4 regions of the Shewanella sp. N2AIL genome follow, and region 2 is predicted to be linked to each of the others. Evidence: predicted binding sites of a transcription regulator. Region 2 holds the regulator's gene; each other region holds the start of a gene.
What was found. Region 2 encodes LexA, which represses DNA repair genes until DNA is damaged. Its sites were predicted from a motif close to TACTGTATNNNNATACAGTA; they were not measured.
Positions count from the first base shown of each region.

Region 1 (3,203 bases), on a different contig from region 2:
CTCGCCTTACTACCATTTGGCTCTTGGCGGGCAAAGAGCTGCTTCCAGCCAAGAGATTTATCCTGACGCGCCTTGGTATTAAATAAGCCGCCCTCAATTGTCACTTGTACCGTGGTTTCACTGTAACAATAGGCCGGATAAAACTGGGCTAAGTACTGGCGGGCCACATGAAGATATAACTGCCTCTCACGCTGACTCAAACTGGATAAGTTAGCCGTCTTCTCGGTTGGAACAATGGCGTGGTGGGCATCCACTTTTTTATCATCCCATGCCTTGGATTTAAGCCGTGGATCGGGGGCATCGGCGCCTTGCAGTAACTCAGCGGCACCGCTGCTAATCGCCTTAAGAACCGACGGCGCTAGACTATGTTGCTCGACGGGTAAATAACGGCTGTCGGAGCGGGGATAAGTAATGAGTTTATGGCGTTCATACAAACTCTGGCAGGTATCGAGCACATCCTTAGCACTCATGCCAAACCGTTTTGCCGCATCAATCTGCAACGCGGATAAGCTATAGGGCAAAGGCGGATTCTGTTTCTTGTCCTTAGCCACTAATTGAGTCACTAAGGCAGGTTTATCACTGATGCGACTCACCACATTTTGTGCTAACCCTCTGGCTAGTACTCGCCCTTCTTCGTCCATATACGGCTGACAAGCTTCGCTGGGTTGCCACTTAGCGCTGAAGGTTTCCTGCTTTTCGGTCGCCAAATGCGCTAGCACTTCATAGAAAGGTTTAGATTGAAAATTGGCAATCTCTTCATCACGGCGCACCACTAGCCCGAGTAAAGGAGTTTGCACTCGCCCGACGGACAATACGCCTTGATAACCAACCTTTTTACCTTGGATGGTATAAGCGCGGGTCATATTCATGCCGTAGAGCCAATCGGCGCGGCTACGGGCTAAGGCCGATGTGGACAAAGGAATAAACTCGCGATTACTGCGTAGCTGCGTTAGCGCCCGTTTTACGGCTTGTGGGTTTAAGTCGCTGATCAGTAAACGCTGAGTTTGATGTAGCTTATCCCCCGTCACGCCAAGATAGGCAATCACTTCATCCACAAGTAACTGCCCTTCACGATCGGGATCGCCCGCATTGACCAACGTGTTGGCTTGTTTGACTAATCGTTTCAGCACTGTGAGTTGGCTACGGGTTGCGGCCTTAGGTTTTAGTTGCCACTTGTCCGGCACTATTGGCAAGTGCTCGAATTTCCAAGACTTAAATTCAGGATTATAGGCATCAGGTTCTGCTTGTTCGAGCAAGTGACCTACGCACCAAGACACACAATCGCCATTGGCGGCTTCGATAAATCCATCGCCTTTTTTATGGGGTTTAGGCAATACATCGGCAATGGCCCGCCCTAGGCTAGGTTTTTCAGCGATATAGAGGATCATACAAACACCAAGCACTGGATATAATTACAGTATAATTTAGCCCAAACGCCCGTTGAGTGCAAATTTCTGTGACAAACCGAGCTTAAATACCAAAGCTAAAGTGTAAATTCAATTGCGAATAGTTCTCAACAACTACTAGAATACACTAAATTTTAGAGGAGTAGCTATGAGGCAGTTTGCAATAAATGCACGGCAGACGATGACAATCAGTCCGGCATTGATATTAAGATTTAATCAGTTAGTGCTATTTCATAGTCTAATGTTACTCGCCATAAGTATGCTCACCAACACTTGGCTGGGACAAATGAAAATCATCGACATGCCTTTAGCTTGGGGATTCATGCTAGTAATGCCCATTGCGGTGAGCTTATCGCTACTGCTAAAACACCAAGTCACCCGCCATAGCTTAAGCAGCTTATTCGGGGTGTGGATGCTGCTGTGGATCTGGGGATAAGCAACGAACCTATGTCTTAAAAAAATCTGCAGCCTCGCATGCGGATGTCGAGAACTAACACTCAGAAAAGTTTCCCCTCGCCTAATCGCGGCACCTTTCCCAAGTGGCGGTTACCAATTCAGAAAAAATCCATAAAAAAAGCCAGTGACATTACCACTGGCTTTTTATCCGCCTAACGTTTCACCTTATGGGTGACAAACGTTATGCAGCTCTAAATTAGTACCGATATCTTTGTTACGATCCGCTTTAGCATCGTCATTACGCAGTTGCGTCAAGTGATCTAAATACGCTTGATCTACATCGTTAGTGATGTAATGACCATCAAAAACTGAGGTTTCGAAACGTTTAATCGCTGGATTTTCCATTCTTACTGCTTCGATTAAATCAGGTAAGTCTTGGAAAATAATGCCATCGGCACCAATTAACTTGGCGATTTCATCGGCATCACGGCCATGGGCGATCAACTCGTTTGACGTTGGCATGTCGATACCATATACGTTCGGGAAACGAATTTCCGGCGCGGCAGAGGCAAAGTACACTTTCTTGGCACCCGCTTCACGGGCCATTTCGATGATTTGCTCAGACGTCGTACCGCGAACGATAGAGTCGTCCACCAGCAAGACATTTTTGCCTTTGAATTCAGTGTTAATCGCATTCAACTTGCGACGCACTGACTTCTTACGTTCCTGTTGACCCGGCATGATAAAAGTACGGCCAATATAACGGTTTTTCACAAAACCTTGGCGGTACGGTAAGTCCATGCAACGGGCAATTTCTAGCGCGATATCGCAAGAAGTTTCAGGAATAGGGATCACCACATCGATATCGTGATCGTACCATTCTTTCTTAATCTTCTCGCCAAGCTTAGCGCCCATGTTTACGCGACTGGCATAAACAGACACTTTATCGATCGTCGAATCTGGACGGGCAAAATAAACGAATTCGAAGATACAAGGGGCGTAGCTAGGTTCTGCTGCACATTGACGGGTATACAGCTGACCATCAATTGACACGTAAATCGCTTCACCTGGCGCCACATCACGCATCACTTCAAAACCGACGGCATCGAGTGCCACGCTTTCAGAAGCGACCATATATTCAGTACCCGTTGGCGTTTCGTGCTTACCTAACACCAGAGGACGAATACCAAATGGGTCACGGAACGCGACTAGGCCTTGACCGATAATCATAGCCACAACCGCGTAGGCACCACGAGCTTGCTGGTGTACGTTAGCAACCGCATCGAACACTTCTTCCGACGTCAGGGTCAAACTAGTGGTTTTTTGCAGTTCGTCAGCCAACAGGTTGAGCAACACTTCAGAATCCGAAGTGGTGTTCACATGGCGACGTTTTTTGATCAG
Region 1 is NZ_JALBYT010000015.1:62,246-65,448, forward strand. It holds gene MO387_RS10870 (DNA topoisomerase III) at 1-1,388, opposite strand, end outside; gene MO387_RS10875 (hypothetical protein) at 1,555-1,842, shown strand; gene purF (amidophosphoribosyltransferase) at 2,028-3,203, opposite strand, start outside.
Region 1: MO387_RS10870 (DNA topoisomerase III) is a predicted target of LexA. The motif match lies at 1,401-1,420, and genes of this name have one in related genera.

Region 2 (3,203 bases):
GGTACGTGAGCGGCCGCCTTCGGAGAAATATTCCACCGAATAACCTTTCGCAAACAGTTGATCTAAATACTCACGGAATACTGCGGTATACAGCTTGTTGCCATTAAAACTACGGCGGATAAAGAAGGCACCACCGCGACGGAACATAGGCCCCGCGGGCCAGAAGTTGAGGTTAATACCGGCTGCAATGTGCGGCGGAACCATGCCTTGATAATACAAAATATACGATAACAGCAGGTAATCCATGTGGCTGCGATGGCAAGGCACATAGACAATCTCGTGGCCATCATGGTGCAACTGGCGAACTTGCTCGGCGCCTTTGATGTTGATCCCGCTGTAAAGCTTGTTCCACAACCAAGTTAAAAAACGCTCGGCAATACGCACTAAACTATCTGAGTAATCGGCAGCGATTTCATCGAGATACTCAATAGCCGTCTCGCGCGCTTGGGTCTCAGAAATCTTTTTGTTGGCCGCTTCTTCTTGAATCGCTTTACGCAGCGACTCGGATTTGAGCAGCGAATGAAACAATGCTTGGCGATTTGGCAGCACAGGCCCTGTCATCACCTTACGTTGACGGCGGAAATGCACCCGCGCGACCCGCGCTAATTTATGGGCAATCCCCATGTCAGTGCCGTGTTCGTCGGCCATGTATCGCAGAGATACCGCATTTGAAAACTGTACGAAGTTATGTCGACCTAAGAATAAAATCATCAAGCATTTGCGCAGCCAAGTCGGGTTTTCCCGCTCAAACACAGCCGCCTTCATAGTGTCGTCTTCTTTCCCTGGCGTGCGGCCCCAATATAGGCTTACGGGCACCAGTTGAATGTCTAATTCAGGGCGTTCCTTATGCACGGCCAATAAACGCATAAAGCATTCGAGGAAAGGCTCGTTACCCGCACGCTCACCAAACAGCGGCTTACGCCCTTGAAGGCAGACAACCCGAGGCGCGATTACACCATTTGCCACTAAAGGCTCATAGGGGCTCGGCAGTCCTAACTTAGCCGTAATTTCGCTCAGGGCAGCGATGTCACTCAGCGATTCCGTTTTCATCACATAAGCAAGGGGTCTGGAGGCATCCAGATTCAGATCGGCAAAGGGATCCTGAGGCACAACAATAGTGTGCACTAAGTGTTTTTGGATCCAGCGTAATGATTTCAACCAAAGAGAGTCGTGTTTAGGCATTATTCTTATGCAATTAAGTACGTTTACTAGCCCGGTAGAATACCAGACTATGGGTAATATTCGCTAATTCTCTCCAACATAGCTAAAAAGTGGTTAATACTTGCGCTGCAAATAATACTGTATATACTAACAGTAACTGTATAGAAAAACAGGAAACACCATGAGACCTTTGACGCCACGCCAAGCTGAAATTTTAGAGCTAATTAAACGAAATATTGCCGATACTGGCATGCCACCCACTCGGGCAGAAATCGCGACCCGTTTAGGTTTTAAGAGCGCCAATGCGGCTGAAGAGCATCTTAAAGCGTTGGCGAAAAAGGGCTGCATTGAGATCATGCCAGGCACATCGCGGGGCATTCGTCTGACTGCGGAAGTCGAAGAAGTAACTGAAACAGGTTTACCGCTTATCGGTCAAGTAGCCGCTGGCGAACCTATTCTCGCCCAAGAACATGTTGAACAGTACTACCAAGTCGACCCAAGCATGTTCCATCCCGCCGCCGATTTTTTACTGCGGGTTAAAGGCGACAGCATGAAGAATATTGGCATTCTCGAAGGAGATTTGCTGGCTGTTCATAAAGTACAACAAGCTAGAAATGGTCAAGTGGTTGTCGCTAGAGTCGACGACGATGTCACTGTTAAACGTTTCGAAAAAAAAGGTAATGTGGTCTATCTACACGCCGAAAATGAAGACTATTCCCCGATTAAAGTGGATTTAGGCTATCAAAGTTTAACAATTGAAGGACTCGCCGTCGGTGTGATCCGTAATGGAGATTGGCTATGAACAAACTACTTGGCAATGCACCCCGCCATCCGGGCTTGTGGCTCGATGAAGTCCGTGATGCCGACTATGACTGGCACCATGCACCTATCGCCTGCATGCCAACTAAGACTCAAGGCCGCCAAGAGTTAATCCATTTGAGTGCGCAACTCGCCCAGTTAAGCCAACAGGGTCGTTGGTTAGTGCTCATCAACCCACCGAGCATTGGCTACAAACAAATGCTCGCCAATGCAGGCGTGCGTATGGACAGAGTCTTGCTGGTGCACGCTAAAGATGAAGTCGAAACCCTGTGGGCAATGGAAAAAGCCTTAACAAGTGGTACGTCCAGTGCAGTTATTACTTGGACCCAATCACTGGATGCACGCGATAATCGTCGCCTGCAAATCGTGGCTAAAAGTGCCCGCGCCATGGGTATAGTGCTTGAAGACGTAAACAGTCACTTACACGGCGACGTACGCATTGAGCAAGGCAATCTCTTCGGCCAACAATCTTTTTTTAGCGCTGTACATTAAATATTCATTTATTTTTTACCTTGAAAGCCGCCTCGCCTATGAATGTGAGGCTTTTTTTTGGCAATTTTTCAGACAATTAGATAAATAAGTGATCTTGATCAATATTTAAACAGCAAGTATGGTTGATTTAGTCGGCGATGATATATCGCCGCCCGTGGCAAATAAATCGAGCCGTAATCGAGTTCAAAATGCCACTAAAAATAGAGAACAGATTTATTTCAGTCGTATGTGCCAGCGTGGCTAATACCAGCAGTAACAATACTTAATTAAAAGTAACAGCCGCCAACGCACGTTGAAGTCAAAAACGCTTTTTTGGGAACTGAAGAGTTTGCATAGAGTTGAGACTTACTGTGTTGCTCTTCTTTGTAGTTGCTATTCGCAATTGGCAGAGGAGAAGTCTTGTGAAGCAATTGTTGTATTGTTTACTCGTGGTGTTATTCGCACCACCGTTGGCCGCCGCGGACATGCGGTTCAACATGACCCCTGGCGTAACCGAGATCAGTGGCAAGGTTTATCACTTGCACATGACCATCTTGTATATCTGCTGCGCCATTGGCCTTGTGGTCTTTGGCGTGATGATTTACGCCATGATCAACCACAGAAAATCCAAAGGCGCTGTCGCGTCGCACTTTCACGAAAGCACTAAAGTTGAAATCGCTTGGACGATTCTGCCATTTATCATTTTGATCTTAATGGCGATTCCAGCGACAAAGACCTTAATTGCGATGGAA
Region 2 is NZ_JALBYT010000013.1:92,687-95,889, forward strand. It holds gene plsB (glycerol-3-phosphate 1-O-acyltransferase PlsB) at 1-1,182, opposite strand, end outside; gene lexA (transcriptional repressor LexA) at 1,343-1,963, shown strand; gene MO387_RS09945 (SulA-like leucine-rich domain-containing protein) at 1,960-2,472, shown strand; gene coxB (cytochrome c oxidase subunit II) at 2,874-3,203, shown strand, end outside.

Region 3 (3,203 bases), on a different contig from region 2:
CGTTGCCTGGCACTAATGAACTACTGTCCACAACTTGATGACCATTGCTGCGGAAAAATTCGAGGAAAGCGCTTCTAAGCTCTGCTGTAGTTTGATACATGAAATCATCCTGAATTGGGTAAGCATTACCAGCTACGCCTTAGGCTAGCCGTATTTCTATTTGCCCAGCATTATAAGCAGACTGAGGAAGGACGACCAGCCTTGATTGGTGATATGCACATCAGGAATTTAATATTTTAGCGTGAATCGCCCACATAAGAGTGGCTAGAGGCCAAACAGCAATAATAAAGGACAATGACAGACTCTGCGGGTTAGGTGCAAAAAGTACAGTATTTGAGCAAGTGGGTAAAGTGTCGGGAACGAAAGCAACAAAGCCCATTTGATGACATTTTAGAGGAGATTTTCTGAGGACTTGTTAAAGAAGCTTTTGCAGTCTTAAGGTTACATCGCAATCGATGAATTAAGGCGATTAATAATCGTCGTCGAGATCATTGGGATCTGAATCTAACGCATAAGTGATTTGATCGTAGCTAAAGCCTTGGCCCATTAAAAACCGCACTCGTTTGGCCTTTTCCTTCGCGATGAGATCCCGGGCTTTAGAGCCCTTCACTTCTGTTACGCGGGGAATTCCATATTTTTTAGTGGCTTTATCTTTTGCTAGCTCAAACCAGTCACAATCACTATTGGTTATCGCCGCTTCAATGCAATCTTTAGACAGGCCTTTTTGCGCTATCGCTTGGCGAATGCGGATGGCACCGTGACCTCGACTAATGTGGCTACGGACCAACAGTTCAGCATAGCGATTATCATTGATAAAACCGGAGGATTCACATGCATCGAGCACAGGTTCGATATCATTCAGTTCGAAACCTTTTTCGAGCAATTTATCGTGGATTTGTAAGCGGGAATAATCGCGGCGCGCTAACAGCGCGACCGCAATTTGACGGGCTGACTGACTCAGAATACTTCGCCTGTTTCTAAATCAACATTATCTTCCGTGCTAGCATCATCTTTAGCAGCCAGTGCACTAGGATTGCTCAAAAGTAACTCACGTAATGTCTTGTCAATTTCAGTAGCAATGGCTGGGTTTTCAGTCAAATATTTACCCGCATTAGCACGACCTTGACCGATTTTATCACCTTTATAACTGTACCAAGCACCCGCTTTTTCAATCAACTTATGGGCTACGCCTAAGTCAACTAACTCACCAGTACGGTTAATACCTTGGCCGTAAAGGATTTGGAATTCGGCTTGCTTGAACGGTGCTGCAACCTTGTTTTTCACCACTTTAACGCGAGTTTCGTTACCGACAACTTCATCGCCGTCTTTAATGGCACCAGTACGACGAATGTCTAAACGAACAGAAGCATAGAACTTCAGCGCGTTACCACCGGTTGTCGTTTCTGGGTTACCGAACATCACACCAATCTTCATCCGGATTTGGTTGATGAAGATAAGTAAGGTGTTAGATTGCTTTAAGTTACCAGCAAGTTTACGCATAGCTTGGCTCATCATACGTGCCGCTAGGCCCATGTGAGAATCACCAATTTCGCCTTCGATTTCAGCTTTAGGCGTTAATGCCGCCACTGAGTCGACGACGATAACGTCAACAGCGCCTGAGCGAGTTAATGCATCACAAATCTCAAGCGCTTGCTCGCCGGTATCTGGTTGTGAACACAGAAGGTTATCAATATCTACGCCCAATTTTTTAGCATAGATAGGGTCGAGTGCATGCTCTGCATCGATAAAGGCACAGGTTTTACCTTCACGTTGCGCTGCGGCAATCACTTCTAAAGTCAGTGTCGTTTTACCTGATGATTCAGGACCATAGATCTCAACGATACGACCCATTGGCAAACCGCCAGCACCTAAAGCAACGTCCAGAGACAGAGAACCGGTAGAAATGGTCTCAACATCCATAGAGCGATCTTCGCCCAGCTTCATGATGGAGCCTTTACCAAATTGTTTCTCAATTTGGATCAATACCGCAGCAAGTGCTTTCTCTTTATTTGGATCGACCTTCATTCCAGTTCCCTCATCAAGACAAGCCTTAAGCTGTCAAAAGTAATATTCAATTTACAAACGGGTAATTCAAAAAGCCGCGCTTTTTGTCTTAATTCTGCTGACTAGTATACTGTACAATCATACAGTATCAAGACCTATGGCTGAATTATTTTTAGCTAATGGGATTTTTTAATATGGCTAAGGTTTTAGCGAATATCAAATCGGATATTGCATCCCTTTGACGAATATCCGTCATCAAGGGCTCAATTTTCGGTAAATTATTGCTAAGATTGGCGCAGCAAATTTTGCGTGGTCTTTTTAGCTAAAAATTGTACAGCAGTCTTCTGCTTCCATAGCGCTTAATCCCACATAACCACGGCAGTCACAACGGACGATAACGATTTAATGAATGTAATTGATACCGATGATTTAGAAAAACATACTCCTATGATGCGTCAGTACTTGACCATGAAAGCAGAACATCACGACATGTTGCTGTTTTATCGCATGGGTGACTTCTACGAGTTGTTTTATGACGATGCTAAACGTGCTTCTGAGCTGTTAGGCATTTCACTCACGGCGCGCGGTAAAAGTGGTGGCGATCCTATCCCTATGGCGGGACTGCCTTACCATGCTGTGGAAGGCTATCTTGCGAAATTAGTTCAAATTGGTCAATCGGTTGCGATATGTGAACAAATTGGCGACCCAGCAACCTCTAAAGGGCCAGTTGAGCGTAAAGTGGTGCGTATCGTCACGCCTGGCACCTTAACCGACGAAGCCCTGCTGCAGGAACGCCAAGACAATCTATTGGCAGCGGTTTATCAAGGTAAAATCGGTTTTGGTTATGCCACTCTGGATGTTTCATCCGGGCGTTTTGTGATTGCCGAGCTCGAGACGCGAGAGTCATTAGAAGCTGAATTGCAACGCACTAATCCCGTTGAAATTCTCTACAGTGAAGACTTTGGCGAACTAGGTCTACTAAACGGTTTTAAAGGTAAACGTCGTCGCCCTGAATGGGAATTTGATTACGACACTAGCATCAAGTTACTACTGACTCAGTTTGGCACGAAAGACTTGCATGGTTTTGGTATTGCAGATGCACGTTTATCACTGCAAGCTGCGGGTTGCTTAATGCAATATGTCAAAGACACACAGCGCACAGCCCTGCCCCATATCAATGCCATTACCCGCTTCAATCA
Region 3 is NZ_JALBYT010000002.1:209,895-213,097, reverse strand. It holds gene alaS (alanine--tRNA ligase) at 1-100, opposite strand, end outside; gene MO387_RS02620 (regulatory protein RecX) at 470-883, opposite strand; gene recA (recombinase RecA) at 958-2,025, opposite strand; gene mutS (DNA mismatch repair protein MutS) at 2,410-3,203, shown strand, end outside.
Region 3: recA (recombinase RecA) is a predicted target of LexA. The motif match lies at 2,133-2,152, and genes of this name have one in related genera.

Region 4 (3,203 bases), on a different contig from region 2:
CAGTAACTCTAGCGCTCGGTTTAGTAATTGAATTTCTCTCTGATTCAGTATGGTATTTTTCTGTAACCTTTTAAGTGCGCCAGATATCTCATTAGCTTTAAATGCTGCAATTGCTGCAGCCACTGCCGCTATTGCAGCCAGTAAAGGGGCAAGCGCATTTACTATTTTCGCTATTTCACACATTCTTAACTTACTTGCCTCAAGTAAGACCCTAGAATAGAGTTGCCTTTAAAGTGGATTGTTTTCACCATATTTAAGAACTCGTTAAACTGATCTACCTCCCCACTTTCGGTTGAGGTTTTCTGCATGAAATCAAGCATGATAACGTAAGCTTGCTGTTCATCGGCCGGTAAAGACGTCATAGCTTGACCTGATTTATATAAGTTATGGACATTCTCCATTCTTTTTAAAGCGGCTAATTGGTGAATTTTGGCAGCAATTTCTGGGTCATTTTCTGCCTTACTTACAAGAGCGTCTAAATCCGTTTTATTTTCGTGTAGAGCAGCACGCATAAACATGCCACGAATGATTCCATGAAGAATTGCCGCAATAAAAAAGCCGGCAATAGCTCCCCAAATACCTCCTGTTACTCCGCCAATTACAACCCCAAGAAACGGAAAAACTGATTTTGAGAACATTCCTATACCCCTAGTCTTTGTTTTTGATAAATGGGGAGATAATCAATACCCCAAGAAAAAATACAACCATTAATGGCCACAGCAAGGCTGATATGGCTGGCGCCTCAGCAGTAGCAACCCACTTTCTAAAAGGCCAATATAGAAATGCAGCGATCACAAAGTAAACAGCAACCATAGATTTGTTCCTCCTTAATGATGATTACTCCCTGTAGCACAGTTTTACGCTAGGGAAGCTAACATTTTATTAGTGCGCATGCGCGTTTACCTCGTTGGACCAGTTAAAACGCGCACAGTTAACTACCTGTATGCAAAGAACTTATCAGCTTTCTATCAAATACACCATCTGGAAAAACGCGCATGCGCGTTTTCCAAACCTATTAACTAATTTTGGAAAAGTATATATAAATGATTTTAAAGAGTTTTGTTAATTTTAGGCTGGATAAACGCGCAAACTAATGAGTGTAAAAACACTCAAAAACATCTAAATTTAAATATGACTGTATACCCATCCAGTTCCGCTTATTCATGAAGACTCACTAAAAATAAGGTTCATCGATAAGAACTGTTAGGGCAAATAGTTCGTCAATTTTCGATTCACTAAATAAATGCTAGCAAGCTTTGGGGCAGTTTGATGCTGAAAGACATCTGCACTCCTTCCATTGAAAGCACGCCTTAAAGAAGTGACTAATTTTCTGGAAACTGATAACATCAAAACTCAAGTTTTAGGAAAAATAGCTAAAAATTACTATTTTTCTGGAAAAGGCTAGTAAGCCTTATCACACAAACCTTTCCAGATTTATTGCTGATACCACCTGTGTAGGTAAATTATTGCAATCGACGAGGGCGAATAATGAGGGCGTCATTTGAGCTTTTTCACCACGTTGGTCACCACCCCAAAGATGTTTAACTCAGACTCATCATTGATGGCAATCGGGGAGAATAAGGCATTACGTGGCAGTAATTGCACCACAGGGCGCAGTTGCAATTGCTTTACAGTAAACTCGCCGTTGACTGCTGCGACAACGGTATCTCCGTGGGCCGGCTGTAATGAGCGATCCACCACCAAAATATCACCGGAGAAAATCCCCGCTTCGATCATCGAATCCCCTTGGACTTTGACAAAAAACGTGGCGGCGGGGTGCTTGATGCATAACTCATTGAGATCTAATGTTTGTTCTACATAGTCTTGGGCAGGTGACGGAAATCCTGCGGCAATCAAGGAGCTAAATAGCGAGAGCCGATATTGGGTATGTTTGGCGAAGCGGCCTAGGATCATCATAATAAATCACAATATACTGTACGTATGAACAGTATAGTCTAACAATGAAACTTATCGAAATAATTTATGTGGGGACAGTTGTGTTATCGATCCAAGCGCAAAGATGCACTTGTTTTAAGCTGTGTGCTGATTGTATGCGCTGTAGAGTGATGAGTGTTGAGTGCTGGATAATTGATGATGGCTGCTCTAAAGCACCCTTGGCGGCGTCAATACCGCCAAGGGTGAGTGTTTCGTCAATTTAATTTAGTTAACCCGCTTTAGCTAACGCAATTTAGTTAATCCAACCGAGCCATAGCCACCACAGATAATCCAGTGGGATAAGTGCAATTAGAGTGATTGCCGCCAGCGGTAAGGTGATGTTAAGTAGTTTGCTTAAGGGCTCTTGGGATAATTGCATCGCCAAAATCAACGGGGCAACCTGATAAGGAAAAATCACGGTTGAGAAACCGATCACCTGCGTCATTAATACTGCAGGGGTGGAGAAGCCAGTTGCATTGGCAAAATCTGCCGCCATGGGGGACAACACTGTCGGCACACCTGGAACCGTTGCCACTAATCCCGTCAGCGTCCCCATCAGCGATAACGACATGAAATTCAGGAACGATGCCCCTTGCTGCAATGGTAGCCATTCACTGAACAATTGACCTAGCGCAGTGCCAAGTCCAGATTGATTGACCAATGCTCCCAGACCTAAGGCCGCCGCGACAAAAATGACGGTCGCAAAATCCACCGAACTATTAAAACTCTTAGGCTCAAGCACTCCCCATTTGGGGAGCAATAACAAGATAGCGGTGGTCAGTCCAACCCACGCCGGATTGACCCCGTGCAGTGAGTCTGTCACCCAAAACAGTAAAGTGATCGCAAGTAATACTGTGACTTTCTTTTGCATACCAAGATTATAAGCTTCTGTTTCAATAACGCTTTCAGGTCGATTTTCATCTATTTTTGCAGGAAATAGGAAGACGACTAGCGCCACAATCAATATCGATTTGAGCAAACCAAGGATTGGAAAATGCAGTAAGAGATACTCGGTATAACCAAAATGGATATTGAATAGATTCTCGCTGGAACCCGCCAATATCATATTGGGAATATTCGCGGGCAACACGGCAAAACTGGGCATGTTACACGCCAGTGCCAAGGCGGTCGCAATGCCTATCCGCCCATGACTACCACGAGCAAAACCGACTTGCTCAGCTAACGCCATACCAATTGGCACCATGACCACCGCACGGCCAACGGATGAGGGCATCACAAAGCCAAGCAGCACGGCACTAAAGACCAAA
Region 4 is NZ_JALBYT010000018.1:1,916-5,118, forward strand. It holds gene MO387_RS11920 (hypothetical protein) at 1-183, opposite strand, end outside; gene MO387_RS11925 (hypothetical protein) at 186-638, opposite strand; gene umuD (translesion error-prone DNA polymerase V autoproteolytic subunit) at 1,498-1,914, opposite strand; gene MO387_RS11935 (SLC13 family permease) at 2,189-3,203, opposite strand, start outside.
Region 4: umuD (translesion error-prone DNA polymerase V autoproteolytic subunit) is a predicted target of LexA. The motif match lies at 1,932-1,951, and genes of this name have one in related genera.